2 regions of the Streptomyces sp. NPDC006339 genome follow, and region 1 is predicted to be linked to the other one. Evidence: riboswitches for the same ligand, from Rfam matches in the RefSeq annotation. Region 1 holds a riboswitch; the other holds the start of a gene.

Region 1 (5,381 bases):
GCCTCCCCCGGGGGCGTCAGCCGGCCGCGTCCGTGGAGGTCAGTCCGCCATCGGCAGATAGACCCGGTTGCCCGCCGCCGCGAACTCGGCCGACTTCGCGGCCATGCCCTGCTCGATCTCGTCCGCCTTCAGGTCACCGCCGTGCTCGCGGCGGATGTCCTGGGAGATCTTCATCGAGCAGAACTTCGGGCCGCACATGGAGCAGAAGTGCGCCGTCTTCGCGGGCTCCGCCGGCAGCGTCTCGTCGTGGAACTCGCGGGCCGTGTCCGGGTCGAGGGCCAGGTTGAACTGGTCCTCCCACCGGAACTCGAAGCGCGCGTCCGACAGGGCGTCGTCCCACTCCTGCGCGCCCGGGTGGCCCTTGGCCAGGTCCGCCGCGTGCGCCGCGATCTTGTAGGTGATGACGCCCGTCTTGACGTCGTCCTTGTTGGGCAGGCCCAGGTGCTCCTTAGGCGTCACGTAGCAGAGCATCGCGGTGCCCCACCAGGCGATCATCGCGGCGCCGATGCCCGAGGTGATGTGGTCGTACGCGGGAGCGACGTCCGTGGTCAGCGGGCCGAGCGTGTAGAACGGCGCCTCCTCGCAGATCTCCTGCTGAAGGTCGATGTTCTCCTTGATCTTGTGCATCGGGACGTGCCCCGGGCCCTCGATCATCGTCTGCACATTGTGGCGCTTGGCGATCGTGTTCAGCTCGCCGAGCGTCCGCAGCTCGGCGAACTGCGCCTCGTCGTTGGCGTCCGCGATCGAGCCGGGCCGCAGGCCGTCCCCGAGCGAGTACGTGACGTCGTACGCCGCCAGGATCTCGCAGAGCTCCTCGAAGTTCGTGTAGAGGAAGTTCTCCTTGTGGTGCGCGAGGCACCAGGCGGCCATGATCGAGCCGCCGCGCGAGACGATGCCGGTCTTGCGACGCGCGGTGAGCGGCACGTACGGCAGCAGCACACCGGCGTGCACGGTCATGTAGTCGACGCCCTGCTCGGCCTGCTCGATGACCGTGTCCTTGTAGATCTCCCAGGTCAGCTCCTCGGCCTTGCCGTCGACCTTCTCCAGGGCCTGGTAGAGCGGCACGGTGCCGATCGGCACGGGGGAGTTGCGCAGCACCCACTCGCGGGTGGTGTGGATGTTGCGGCCGGTGGAGAGGTCCATGACCGTGTCGGCGCCCCACTTGGTGGCCCAGGTCATCTTCTCCACCTCCTCCTCGATGGACGAGGTGACCGCGGAGTTGCCGATGTTGGCGTTGACCTTCACCAGGAACCGCTTGCCGATGATCATCGGCTCGATCTCCGGGTGGTTGACGTTCGCCGGCAGCACCGCCCGGCCCGCCGCGATCTCCTCCCGTACGACCTCGGGGGAGACGTTCTCGCGGATCGCGACGTACTCCATCTCCGGGGTGATCTCGCCCCGGCGGGCGTACGCGAGCTGCGTGACGGCCTGGCCGTCACGGCCCCGGCGGGGCAGCCGGGGGCGGCCCGGGAAGACCGCGTCGAGGTTGCGCAGCCCGCCGCCGCGCGGCGAGGTGTGCTTGATGCCGTCGTCCTCGGGGCGGACCGGACGGCCCGGGTACTCCTCGGTGTCGCCGCGCGCGATGATCCAGTTCTCGCGCAGCGGCGGCAGCCCGCGCCGTACGTCGGTGTCGATGGTCGGGTCGGTGTACGGACCGGACGTGTCGTACAGCGTCACGTCCTTGCCGTTGGTGAGGTGCACCTGACGGACCGGCACCCGGATGTCGGGGCGGGAACCCTCGACGTATCCCTTGTGCCAGCCCGGCGTGCGCTCCTGTCGGCCGCTGCCGCTCCGGTCGTCCTGGCCGTCCTGGTCGGAGGCAGGCGTGCGTGCGTCCTGAATGGTCATGAGACCTATCTCCCTACGCCGGCATTACCCGGTAACAGGTTCGGCGGTCGGCGCAGCTCGTGGTCAGCGCCCTCTCAGCCCGGTGCTCCGAGCTCCCGCGTGTGCAAAGGTGTCACCACGCTAGCGTCATCCCGGGCGTGCTGAACAGTGGGGGCCCTGACGTTCTTGCGATGATCGGTCGGTGACCTCCTCGCAGCAGACCCCCGAACCGCACGGCCATGAGCATGGCGACGAGCACGGGCACCAGCACGGGCACGAGCCCGGCCGCGCGCCCGGCCATGGGCATTCCCACGCGCACAGTCACGGCCCCGCCGCGCCGGTGTCCCGGCATCTGCGCAAGGTCATCGCCGCCGTTCTGATCCCGTTCGCCACCGCCGTGGTCGTCGGGCTCCTGGTGCTGTGGCCGGGTGGCGCCCCGGCGCACGAGCGCACCGGGGTCGGCTTCGACCGGCAGACCGAGCAGGGCAAGGTCGTCGCCGTCGAACAGGTCGACTGCAAGGACGTGAACGCGGCCCAGGTCCCGCCGACCGGGGACACGTCCACGCCGCAGGGCCGCGAGGCGGTCGACGCCCAGCAGGGGCAGTGTGAGAAGGCGACGGTCGAGGTGACCACCGGACCGGACAAGGGCCGGAAGTTCACGGAGATCGTCCAGCCGGACGCCCCGCGGCAACTGGACGAGGGTCAGGGCGTGGTGGTGGCGTACGCGCCGGACGCGCCGCGCGATCTGCAGTACTCCGTCACGGATGTGAACCGGAAGCTGCCGATCGGCCTGCTCGCCGGCATCTTCGCGCTCGCCGTCGTGGTCGTCGGCCGGATGCGCGGGCTGATGGCGCTGATCGCGCTCGCCGTGAGTTTCCTGGTGCTGACCCTCTTCATCCTCCCGGCGATCCTCCAGGGGTCCAACCCTCTGGTGGTGGCGGTCGTCGGATCGAGCGCCATCATGCTGGCAGCCCTCTACATGTGCCACGGCCTCTCGGCCCGCACCTCGGTCGCGGTGCTCGGGACGCTGGTCTCGCTGCTGCTGATCGGCCTGCTCGGCTCGCTGTTCATCGGCTGGGCCTCGCTGAGCGGCAACACGGACGACAACACCGGTCTCATCCACGGGCTCTACCCGGAGATCGACATGTCCGGTCTGCTGCTCGCCGGCGTGATCATCGGTTCGCTCGGCGTCCTCGACGACGTGACGGTGACCCAGACCTCGGCGGTCTGGGAACTGCACCAGGCCGATCCGCGGATGGGGCCGCGGGCGCTGTACCGGGCCGGGATCCGGATCGGCCGCGACCACATCGCCTCGGTGGTGAACACCCTGGTCCTGGCGTACGCGGGTGCGGCGCTGCCGCTGCTGCTGCTGTTCTCGATCGCGCAGAGCAGTGTGGGGACGGTAGCCAACAGCGAACTGGTCGCGGAGGAGATCGTGCGCACGCTGATCGGCTCGATCGGTCTGGTCGCCTCGGTGCCCGTCACCACCGGCCTGGCGGCGCTGGTCGTCTCGGCCGACCGTCCGGGGGGCGGCGAGCAGCGGGCCGGCGCCGGAGGCCAGCGCGCGGGCGCCGGGGGTCAGCGGTCGGGGCGGGGCGGGCGGCGGCGCCGGGCCAAGTGACCCGGCGACCGCCCGGTGTCACCCCGGGTGTCCGGGCCTCAGCCGGCGTTCTCCTCCGCCAGGATCCGTCCCAGCGCGGCCTCCAGGTTGTCCTCGAAGTCGCCCAGCGTCCGTTCCTGACCGAGCGGAACGAGCTTGTCCGTACGGTCGAGGAAGGCGACCAGCGGCGGCGCGCTCGCCCGGAACAGGGCGCGGTCACTGCCGACCTGGAGCCGGATCAGCACGTCGGAGAGTCTCTCGGGATCGGACGGCGCGATGTGCACATCACCGTCCCCGGTGGCCCGGTTGATCCCGTCGACCAGCAATTCCCTGCCGAACGCCCAGGTGACGGGCGCGTCTCCGGGAAGGTGGAAGGTCATCCGCACCGCATAGGGATCGCGGGTCTCGTATCGCAGTTCCACCGGGATCCTGAAGGAGAGCTCCTCGGAGACGAGGAAGCTCATCAGGACCTCGGCCTGAACCGTCTCTCGCATCTTGTACCCCGCAGTAGATGGGCAGTTGTGTAAACACGCTGCTGAAAGCTGTGGTCGAAACGGCCAGGAATGATCCGTCATGGCCCTCTTGACGCAATCGTGCTGTACGCGCTAGCAGATCACAAGGAGTGATTTTTCAGATACTGATAGAGAAGGCGAGTGAACTGAAGAGCCTTCCGATCTCGTTCTGTAGCTGCTCGATAGCAGGCAGCAACCGTTCTTCCTGGTGAAGAGGCAGCGAAATCGCCATGGCGGCCGCCGTGGAGCCCGCGGTGATGGGGATGGCGGCGCAGACTGTGCCGAGCGCATATTCCTGACGCTCTACCAGCGGTTCCATTCGCCCCATACCGCTCAAACGCTCCAAAAGGGCGCGCTGATTACGCACCGTATACGGCGTGATGGCTTCGACCGGATGTCGGTCGAGGTGGTCTTGACGGCTCTTCAGATCCAGTTGACTCAGCAGACACTGCCCGATGGCGTGCGCGTGGCCGGTCTGCCGGAAGTCCGCCCATTCCTCCACGGCCGGGGCGGCGGGAGTGTCGGCGACGGCGACGAGCTCGATCTCACCCTCGCGGTAGACGGCGAAGTAGACGGGGACGCCGATGGTGTCGCGCCAGCGGGCGAGAGAGTCTTCGATCTTGGTGCGACGATTCTGCAGAACGCCGCCGCCCATCAAGCGGCCGGCGGCGTCCCCGAAGACGAACACACCCTTCTCACGGCGCAGATAGCCCTCGTGCGTCAGGGTGCGGAGCAGGTGGTACGCGGTCGGGAGCGGGAGCCCCGCCTCGCGCGCGAGCTGTTTGGCGGGCGCCCCGTCCTCGTGGGAACCCACGGCCTCGAGCAGTCTCAGTGCTCTCTGCACCGAGCCGATCAGAGTAGGAGCAGCGGGCTGCGAAGCAGTGGCCAAAGGTCACCCCCAGGCGTGTCGACGAGTGCGTCGCACCCGCCCGCGGGGGCCGCCCCCGCGCGCCCGCCGCGACCTGGGACCGGTCGACTCGATCGAGGTCTTCGCCTGTGGTTCCCGGGGGCGGCAGCGGTTTTACACTCTAATGGCAGCTCCCAGGGCCATTGTCCGTTTCAACCTGGGCGTTCGCTCGGGCGGGCTAACGCCCTGCGGGGACTTCCTACCGTCGGGTAACCGGCGGTGGCGGCTACCAGTCCCCGCGCGAGGTCGAGGAGGACGTGAACTTCCGGACCACGTAGATCAGACCGCCGACCAGGGCCACGAACACCAGCAGCTTGAAGAGCAGTCCGACCACGAAGGTCAGGACGCTGGTGATCAGACCACCGAAGACGACCAGGGCGATGAGGGGTATGGCGACCCACTTCACCCACCACGGCATCCCCGCGAGAATCTCCTTCACCGCCATTGCGCTTACCTCATCTCCGAAGGCCGCCGGCACGCTGTGCGCCGGACACCCTCGATGCTAGGGGCGGGGACCAAGCGAACGGGGGCCTCC
Region 2 (8,622 bases), on a different contig from region 1:
CAGGACTGGGGCGCGGTCGCCGAGCGGATGCTGCGGCAGGCCGAGGCGGCCGTGCCGGGGCTGCGGGAGCGGCTGCTCTGGCAGGAGGTCCGCACCCCGGAGGACACGCTGCGGGAGACCGGCGTCGCCGAGGTGCCGGGACCGGCGCTCGCGGGCGCCGGCGGGCGGTATCTGCCGGCGGCCAACGTCTCGCCGCTGCCCGGCCTGCACGTCGCCGGCGGCTGGTCCCACCCCGGCGGCGGGCTCGCCCACGCCGGGATGTCGGGCGCGCTGGTCGCCGGCCTGATCGTCGAGGGAGCGGACTTCCGCGGCTCGCAGTAGCCGCGGAAGCCACCGGGGGCGCGGAGGTCGGGGACGAGGCGTCAGGGACGGGGCTGCGGCTGGTCGTCGCCGTAGCCGTAGTAGCCCTGCTGCTGCTCCTGGTAGGGCGCCTGCTGGTCGGTGTCCCGCTGCTGCGGGACCCAGACGCCGCCGGGCGGCGTGTCGTAGGCGTAGGAGGGCGGATACGGGTCGGCGTAGGGCTGCTGGTAGCCGCCGCCGTCGTACGGAGCGGGCGCGTCGTTGTACTGCTGCCCGATGTACGGGTCGGAGTAGGGCGCGTAGCTCTGCGGGCCGCCGGTGCCGTAGTCGTACGCGGGCTGCTGCTCGTACCCGGTGGAGGCGTACGGGTCGGCGCCGGCGTACTGCGGCTGCTGCTGGTCGTAGGCGGTGCCGTAGACGGCGTACTGGCCGGTCTCCTCGGGCAGGGGCTGCGGCTCGTACACCGCCGTGGTCTCGGCGGCGGTCTCCGCCGGGCTCCCGTCCTGGCCGACCGGCTCGTACGCGAGGTCGCTGACCTCCAGGGTCGGCCCCTCCTTCGCCGGCGCGGCGGACCTGCGGCGGCGGCTGGCGCCCGGACTGCCGCCCAGGGCCCAGCCGGTGGAGAAGCCGCGCCGGAAGGAGAGGGTCACATAGGTCTGGCCGACGGCGAAGGCGGCGGCTCCGAGGATGATGACCAGCACCGACGGCAGCAGCACGCCGAGGACCACGCCGAGGAAGCCGCCGAAGGCGAGCAGCCGCCAGCGCAGCCGCGCCTTGTACTGCAGGAGCACCTCACCCAGCAGCCACAACGCCACGACACCGAACGCGATGTAGAGGACCGTCCACCCCATGCCCGCCCCTCTCCTACGGCCACCGCCGCGGGTCGGGGCGGGTACGGCCGGTCACGACTGCTGCTGCAGTCCGAGATTCTCGTAGATCTCGAGCGTCGCCCTGGCGTTGTTCAGCGTGATGAAGTGCAGTCCGGGGACACCCTCGGAGAGCAGACGCGCGCAGAACTCCGTCGCGAACTCGATGCCAATGGAGCGTACAGCGGCCGGATCGTCCTTGACGGCGAGGATCCGTTCTTTCACGTTCTCCGGGAAGACCGCGTTGCTCAACTGGGGCAGTCGCTCCAGTGTCCGCACGCTCACCACGGGCATGACCTCGGGGATGATCGGGGTGTCGCAGCCCGCCCGCTGGACGCTGTCGCGCAGCCGCAGATACGCCTCGGGGTCGAAGAACATCTGCGTGATCGCGTAGTCGGCGCCGGCCCGGCACTTGTCCACGAAGTGGCGGACGTCCGTGTCCCAGTCGGTGGAGCGCGGGTGCATCTCCGGGAAGGCGGCGACGCCCACGCAGAAGTCGCCCGACTCCTTGATCAGCCGGACGAGGTCGGCGGCGTAGCGCACGCCCTCGGGGTGGGCGACCCACTCGCCGAGCGGGTCGCCCGGCGGGTCGCCGCGCACGGCGAGCATGTTCCGGATGCCGGCGTCGGCGTACTGGCCCAGGATGTTGCGGAGCTCGGCGATCGAGTGGTCGACGGCGGTGAGGTGCGCGACCGGGGTGAGGGTGGTGTCGGAGGCGATCTTCTGGGTGGCCTTGACGGTGCCTCCGCGGGTGGAGCCGCCGGCGCCGTAGGTGACGGAGACGAAGCTCGGACCGACCGCCTCGATCCGGCGCATGGCGTTCCAGAGGCTCTGCTCGCTCTTCTCGGTCCGGGGCGCGAAGAACTCGAAGGAGTACGAGGTGCCACCGGAGGCGAGGATGTCGCGGACCGTGCGTGCACGGTCCGAGCGGACGGAAGCGGTACCAAGGGCCATAAGGGCAGGTTAGACGCGGTCTACGAACGGGGTGAAGCCGAGTCCGCCCTGTGGACACGTTTCAGGACAGCCGGGCGCCGCCCGGGCCCGCCCGGACCGGGACGATCTACGCGGGACGGGGGACGGCCGGGGCGCGCGGGCCGGGGACGGGGGCGCGGGGGGCGCGTTACGCGAGGCGCTCGCGGACCCGCTTGGCGAGGGCGGCCGCGGCGGCGGCCGGGTCGTCGGCCTCGGTGATCGCGCGGACGACCACGATCCGGCGGGCGCCGGCGTCCAGGACCTCGTCCAGGTTGGTCTCGTCGATGCCGCCGATGGCGAACCAGGGCCGGTCCTGGGCCAGGCCCGCCGCGTACCGCACGAGGCCGAGGCCCGGCGCGTACCGCCCCGGCTTGGTCGGCGTGGGCCAGCAGGGCCCGGTGCAGAAGTAGTCCACGCCCGGCTCGGCGGCGGCCGCGGTCACCTCCTCCTCGGCGTGGCAGGAGCGGCCGATCAGCACCTCGTCGCCGAGGATGGCCCGGGCCGCGGGCACGGGCAGGTCGCCCTGGCCGAGATGCAGCACGTCGGAGCCGATGGCGTGGGCGACGTCGGCCCGGTCGTTGACGGCCAGGAGCTTGCCGTGGCGGCGGCAGGCGTCGGCGAGGACGGCCAGGTGCTCCAGCTCCTCGCCGGCCTCCATGCCCTTGTCACGGAGCTGCACGATGTCCACGCCGGAGGAGAGCACGGCGTCCAGGAAGGCGGGCAGGTCGCCCTGCCGCTTGCGGGCGTCGGTGCAGAGATAGAGCCGGGCGTCGGCGAGCCGGGCGCGAGGCGTGGACATGGTCGGTTCCCCCCTGGTGGGTGGTGCCGGTGCCGGGTCGGCCGAAAGGGGCCGGCCCGGCACCCGCGGGTGCTGTCATGGGGCCGCTCGGCGAGCGTCCCCGGTGCGACGACGGTCAGTGCGCCCGTACGTCGCCGGTCAGACGGCGAGCGCCTGGGCGCGGCGCTTCACCTCCGTGCCGCGATTCTCGCCGAGGGCCTGCGCGGGGGTGCCGGGCAGGCTCGGGTCGGGAGTGAAGAGCCACTCCAGCATCTCTTCGTCGGTGAAGCCGTCGTCCCGCAGGAGCGTCAGGGTGCCCGCGAGGCCCTTGACGACCTTGCCGTCCTGGATGAAGGCGGCAGGCACCTGCAGCGCCTTGTTCTCCCCACGGCGCACGGCGATGAGCTGGCCCTCCTTGACCAACTGCCGCACGCGCGTCACCTCGACGTCGAGCATTTCCGCGATGTCGGGGAGGTAGAGCCAGGCGGGGACGAGAGCATCGATCTTTGCGTCAATCTCGGTCACGGGACAAGCGTGCCATCCCGGACTGACAGCCGGTAGTCGGGCCCTACCGGACTGCCGCCTTCAGAGGTACGGAGGGATCCGCCGCCCGGGTCGGATCGACGGCCGCGCCCTGCTCGATCAGCCGGCGCCCCTGGGCCAGGTCGCGGGGCCGGCCCACCGCGAGCAGCGCCACGAGGGCGTCGCCGCGCAGCCAGAGCACGGTCCACGCCTCGTCGGCGGGGTCGCCGCGCCAGAGCAGGGTGTCGGCGGCGCCGTGGTGCCCGGCGTACTGGACGAAGCGGCCGAACTGCTCGGACCAGAAGTAGGGCACCGGGTCGTAGGGCGCGGCGGCCTCGCCGAGGATGTCGGCGGCGACGGTGCGGGGGCCCTGGAGGGCGTTGTCCCAGTGGTGGACGAGGAGCCGTTCGCCGTAGCGGGCGGACGGGAAGGAGGCGCAATCGCCGACCGCGTACACGTCGGGCAGCGACGTGCGCAGGTGCGCGTCGGCGGTGAGCGCGCCGCTCGGGTCGAGCGCGGCGCCGGATCCCGCGAGCCAGCCGGTGGCGGGACGGGCACCGATGCCGACGACGACGGCGTCGGCGGGGAGGACGCGGGGCTCGGCGGAGTCGGGCGAGTCGTCCGTGAGGACGACGCGGCCCTCCTCGACGTGCCGCACGCGCGCGTGCAGCCGGAGTTCGGTGCCGCTCTCGGCGTACCAGGCCGCCATGGGGGCGGTCACCTCGGCGGGCAGGGCGCCGGCGAGGGGCCGGTCCGCGGCCTCCACGACGGTGACGGCGCAGCCGGCCTCGCGGGCGGCGGTGGCGAACTCGGCGCCGATCCAGCCGGCGCCGACCACGACGATGTCGTGCCGGCGCTCCAGGACCGGCTTGAGGCGGGCGGCGTCGTCGAGGGTGCGCAGCAGGTGGACGCCGGGAACGCCGTCGCTGCCGGGCAGCGTGAGCGGGTGGGCGCCGGTGGCGACGACGAGCGTGTCGTACGGGACGGGGCCGGCCTCGGTGTCGACCTCGTGGTCCGCGGCGCGCAGGCCGGTGACCTCCACGCCGAGGCGGAGCTCGACGTCGAGGGCCTCGAAGTCGATGTCGAAGGCGGAGTCCTCGGCCTTGCCGAGCAGGACCGCCTTGGAGAGCGGCGGCCGGTCGTAGGGCTGGTGGGGCTCGGCGCCGATGAGGGTGACGGGGCCGGTGAAGCCCTGTTCGCGCAGCGCGACGGCGGTCTGGACGCCCGCCATCCCGGCGCCGACGATCACGACGCGCCGGCCGGTGCGCCGCTCGCCGGGCGCTTCGGTCTTTCCGGGTACGGCGGACCCAGCGGGCGCGCCGGTGCTGCCGGCGTCCCCAGGGGCTCCGGGCGCACCGGTCCTTCCGTGGTCTCCGGGACCGTCGGCCGTCCGGGCGGCCGTCGGTGCGTCGGCGCGTTCACCGGCGCGCCGGCCGGTCGGCTCCCCGGTGGGCCCGCCGGTCCGCGCGCCGCTCTGCTCGCTCTTCTGCTCGCTCACACGGCCACCTTACGCATCTGACGGCCCGTCAAGAAGGGAGGGGTCCTGTGGCGCTCCGCCTCCGGCGGTTAGTCTGGCGGCCGTAAAGCACTCGCGGGAGCCCGGACGCACCGGGCTGAGAGGGAGGCTGTCCGGCCTCCGACCGTACGAACCTGATCCGGGTCATGCCGGCGAAGGGAGGGGCTGGACGCCCATGTCGCGTACACGCGGTACCAGCAGCACGTTCGACGTCCTCGTCATCGGGGGCGGCATCATCGGCCTGGTCACGGCCTGGCGGGCCGCGCAGCGCGGACTGCGCACCGCCGTGGCCGACCCCGAACCGGGCGGCGGGGCCGCCCGGGTGGCGGCCGGGATGCTCGCCGCCGTCACCGAACTGCACTACGGCGAGGAGACCCTCCTCGGCCTCAACCTCGCCTCCGCCCGCCGCTACCCCGACTTCGTCGCGGAGCTCGCCGAGGCCACCGGCCACGACGTCGGCTACCGCGCCTGCGGCACCCTCGCCGTCGCGCTGGACGCCGACGACCGGGCCCACCTGCGCGAACTGCACGCCCTGCAGACCCGCTGCGGGCTCGCCTCGGAGTGGCTGAGCGGGCGTGACTGCCGCCGCCTGGAGCCGATGCTGGCACCCGGCGTGCGGGGCGGGCTGCGCGTGGACGGCGACCACCAGGTCGATCCGCGCCGGCTCGCCGACGCGCTCGTGGCCGCCTGCGAGCGGGCCGGGGTGGCCTTCCACCGGTCCCGGGCGGAGCGGCTCACGGTGGTGGGCGACCGGGCCCGGGGCGCGGTCCTGGCCGACGGGTCCGAACCGGCGGCGGACCAGGTGGTGCTGGCCGCGGGAAGCCTCAGCGGCCGGCTCGACGGCGTACCGCCGGACGTGCTGCCGCCCGTGCGGCCCGTGAAGGGGCAGGTGCTGCGGTTGCGGGTGCCGCCCGCGTACGCGCCGTTCCTGTCCCGGACGGTCCGGGCGGTGGTGCGCGGCAGCCAGGTCTACCTCGTCCCGCGCGAGAACGGCGAGCTCGTCGTCGGCGCCACCAGCGAGGAGCTCGGCTGGGACACCACGGTCACGGCGGGCGGGGTGTACGAGCTGCTGCGCGACGCGCACGAGCTCGTACCCGGCATCACCGAGCTGCCGCTCACCGAGACCCGCGCCGGGCTGCGGCCCGGCTCCCCCGACAACGCGCCGCTGCTCGGCCCGAGCGCCCTGCCCGGCCTGCACCTGGCCACCGGCCACTACCGCAACGGGGTGCTGCTCACCCCCGTCACCGGCGACGTCATGGCGGAGGCGCTCACCACCGGCACGCTGCCGGACGAGGCGCGCCCGTTCACCGCCCGTCGCTTCCTCCCCGCGCACCTGGAGCACGCATGAACGCATCCGTGAACGTGTCCGTCAACGTCTCCGTCAACGGAGAGGCCCGGACCCTGCCGGGTCCGCTCTCCCTCGACGCCCTCGTCGCCACCCTCACCACGGCCTCGGCCGGGGTGGCCGCCGCCGTCAACGAGACCGTCGTGCCGCGCGGCCGGTGGGCCACGACCGTGCTCGGCGAGGGCGACCGGATCGAGGTCCTGACCGCGGTGCAGGGAGGGTGAGCGCGATGTCCGACGACGTCTTCCTGCTCGGCGGTACGGAGTTCTCGTCCCGCCTGATCATGGGCACCGGCGGGGCGCCCAGCCTCGACGTGCTCGAACGCTCCCTCGTCGCCAGCGGCACGGAGCTGACGACCGTGGCCATGCGGCGCCTCGACCCGAACGTGCGCGGCTCGGTCCTGTCCGTCCTGGAACGGCTGGGCATCCGCGTCCTGCCGAACACGGCGGGCTGCTTCACGGCGGGCGAGGCGGTCCTCACGGCCCGGCTGGCGCGGGAGGCGCTCGGGACGAACTGGATCAAGCTGGAGGTCATCGCCGACGAGCGGACCCTGCTGCCGGACGGCGAGGAGCTCCTCTCCGCGGCCGAGACGCTGGTCGACGACGGTTTCGTCGTGCTGCCGTACACGAACGACGACCCCGTGCTGGCCCGGAAGCTGGAGGACGTGGGCTGCGCGGCGATCATGCCGCTGGGTTCGCCGATCGGCTCCGGCCTCGGGATCCGGAACCCGCACAACTTCCAGTTGATCGTGGAGCGGGCGGGGGTGCCGGTGATCCTGGACGCGGGGGCGGGGACGGCGTCGGACGCGGCGCAGGCGATGGAGCTGGGGTGCGCGGGGGTGATGCTCGCGTCCGCGGTGACCCGCGCGCAGGAGCCGGTCCTGATGGCGGAGGCGATGCGCCACGCGGTCGAGGCGGGCCGCCTGGCGCACCGGGCGGGCCGCATCCCGCGCCGCCACTTCGCGGAGGCGTCCTCCCCCCACGACGGCCGCGCCCACCTGGACCCCGAACGCCCGGCCTTCTGAACCGGCGTTTTCCTCCCCCACCCCGCCCCTTCCCGAAACCCTGCCGGGGGCTGGTGGGGGCTTTCCCGGGGGCTCCGCCCCCGGCCCCCCGGACCGCCACCGGGCTCAGCCCCACCCGTTGTGGGCATTCGTCCCGCAGGGCGGGACGGGTGGGCACAACGCCACGAGGGCGGCGCCCGGCACCAGGGCCCGGGCACGCACGAGGGCGGCGCCCGGCACCAGGGCCTCGGCCCGAGGGTCCGGCGTCGGCCCGGGCCGGCGGGTGCGTCACAGGTGCGCTGCAACCCCGTAGGGGCGGGCCGGGAGGGTGGGGCGCACTCGTAGACTCGACGGGTGGACACGACCCTTCAGGACCCCCTCGTCGGGCGGCTGCTCGACGGCCGCTACCGCGTCGACGCGCGTATCGCCGTCGGCGGGATGGCCACGGTCTACCGGGCCGTGGACACCCGTCTGGACCGGGTGCTCGCGCTCAAGGTGATGCACCCGGACCTGGCCACGGACGCCGCGTTCGTGGAGCGGTTCATGCGGGAGGCCAAGTCCGTCGCGCGCCTGGCGCACCCCAATGTGGTCGGGGTCTTCGACCAGGGCGCGGACGGCGCGTACGTGTATCTGGCGATGGAGTACGTCGCCGGCTGCACCCTGCGCGACGTGCTGCGCGAGCGCGGCGCACTCCAGCCGCGGGCGGCGCTGGACGTCCTGGAGCCGGTGCTCGCCGCGTTGGGGGCCGCGCACCGGGCCGGGTTCGTGCACCGGGACATGAAGCCGGAGAACGTCCTGATAGGGGACGACGGCCGGGTGAAGGTCGCCGACTTCGGCCTGGTCCGGGCCGTGGGCTCGGCCACCGACACCACCGGCTCCGTCCTCGGCACCGTGTCCTACCTCGCCCCCGAGCAGATCGAGCACGGCACCGCCGACACCCGCGCCGACGTCTACGCGTGCGGTGTCGTCCTCTACGAGATGCTGACCGGCACCAAGCCGCACTCCGGGGACACCCCCGCCCAGGTCCTCTACCGGCACCTGAACACCGACGTGCCCGCGCCCTCCGCCGCCGTCGCGGGGCTCCCCACGGAACTGGACGAGCTGGTGGCGGGCGCCACCGCCCGCGACCCCGAGGGCCGCCCGTACGACGCGGTCGCGCTGCTCGCCCTGACCCGCGAGGCGCGCGCCGCCCTCAACGACGAACAGCTCGACGCCGTACCGCCGCAGGCCCGCGCGCAGGAGCGGACCCACACCGAGGACCGGACCAGCGTCATCCCGCGCGTCCGGCCGCTGCCCGTCGAGCACACCAGCCGGCTGCCC

The links. Region 1 has a riboswitch for thiamine pyrophosphate ahead of thiC (phosphomethylpyrimidine synthase ThiC). Riboswitches for the same ligand answer to the same signal wherever they lie in the genome.
Region 2: linked by a shared signal. The riboswitch ahead of thiO (glycine oxidase ThiO) and the one ahead of thiC (phosphomethylpyrimidine synthase ThiC) in region 1 are both predicted to bind thiamine pyrophosphate.

What each region holds. Positions count from the first base shown of each region.
Region 1 covers NZ_JBEXQW010000090.1:38-5,418, forward strand. The annotation lists gene thiC (phosphomethylpyrimidine synthase ThiC) at 40-1,848, opposite strand; TPP riboswitch at 1,842-1,957, opposite strand; gene ABZ135_RS37710 (YibE/F family protein) at 2,030-3,448, shown strand; gene ABZ135_RS37715 (SsgA family sporulation/cell division regulator) at 3,487-3,921, opposite strand; gene ABZ135_RS37720 (helix-turn-helix domain-containing protein) at 4,058-4,828, opposite strand; gene ABZ135_RS37725 (DUF5326 family protein) at 5,073-5,291, opposite strand.
Region 2 covers NZ_JBEXQW010000014.1:131,030-139,651, forward strand. The annotation lists gene ABZ135_RS14065 (NAD(P)/FAD-dependent oxidoreductase) at 1-321, shown strand, start outside; gene ABZ135_RS14070 (hypothetical protein) at 363-1,151, opposite strand; gene metF (methylenetetrahydrofolate reductase [NAD(P)H]) at 1,203-2,120, opposite strand; gene thiE (thiamine phosphate synthase) at 2,287-2,937, opposite strand; gene ABZ135_RS14085 (Rv2175c family DNA-binding protein) at 3,076-3,441, opposite strand; gene ABZ135_RS14090 (FAD-dependent oxidoreductase) at 3,485-4,687, opposite strand; TPP riboswitch at 5,020-5,132, shown strand; gene thiO (glycine oxidase ThiO) at 5,130-6,302, shown strand; gene thiS (sulfur carrier protein ThiS) at 6,299-6,523, shown strand; gene ABZ135_RS14105 (thiazole synthase) at 6,529-7,323, shown strand; gene pknB (Stk1 family PASTA domain-containing Ser/Thr kinase) at 7,657-8,622, shown strand, end outside.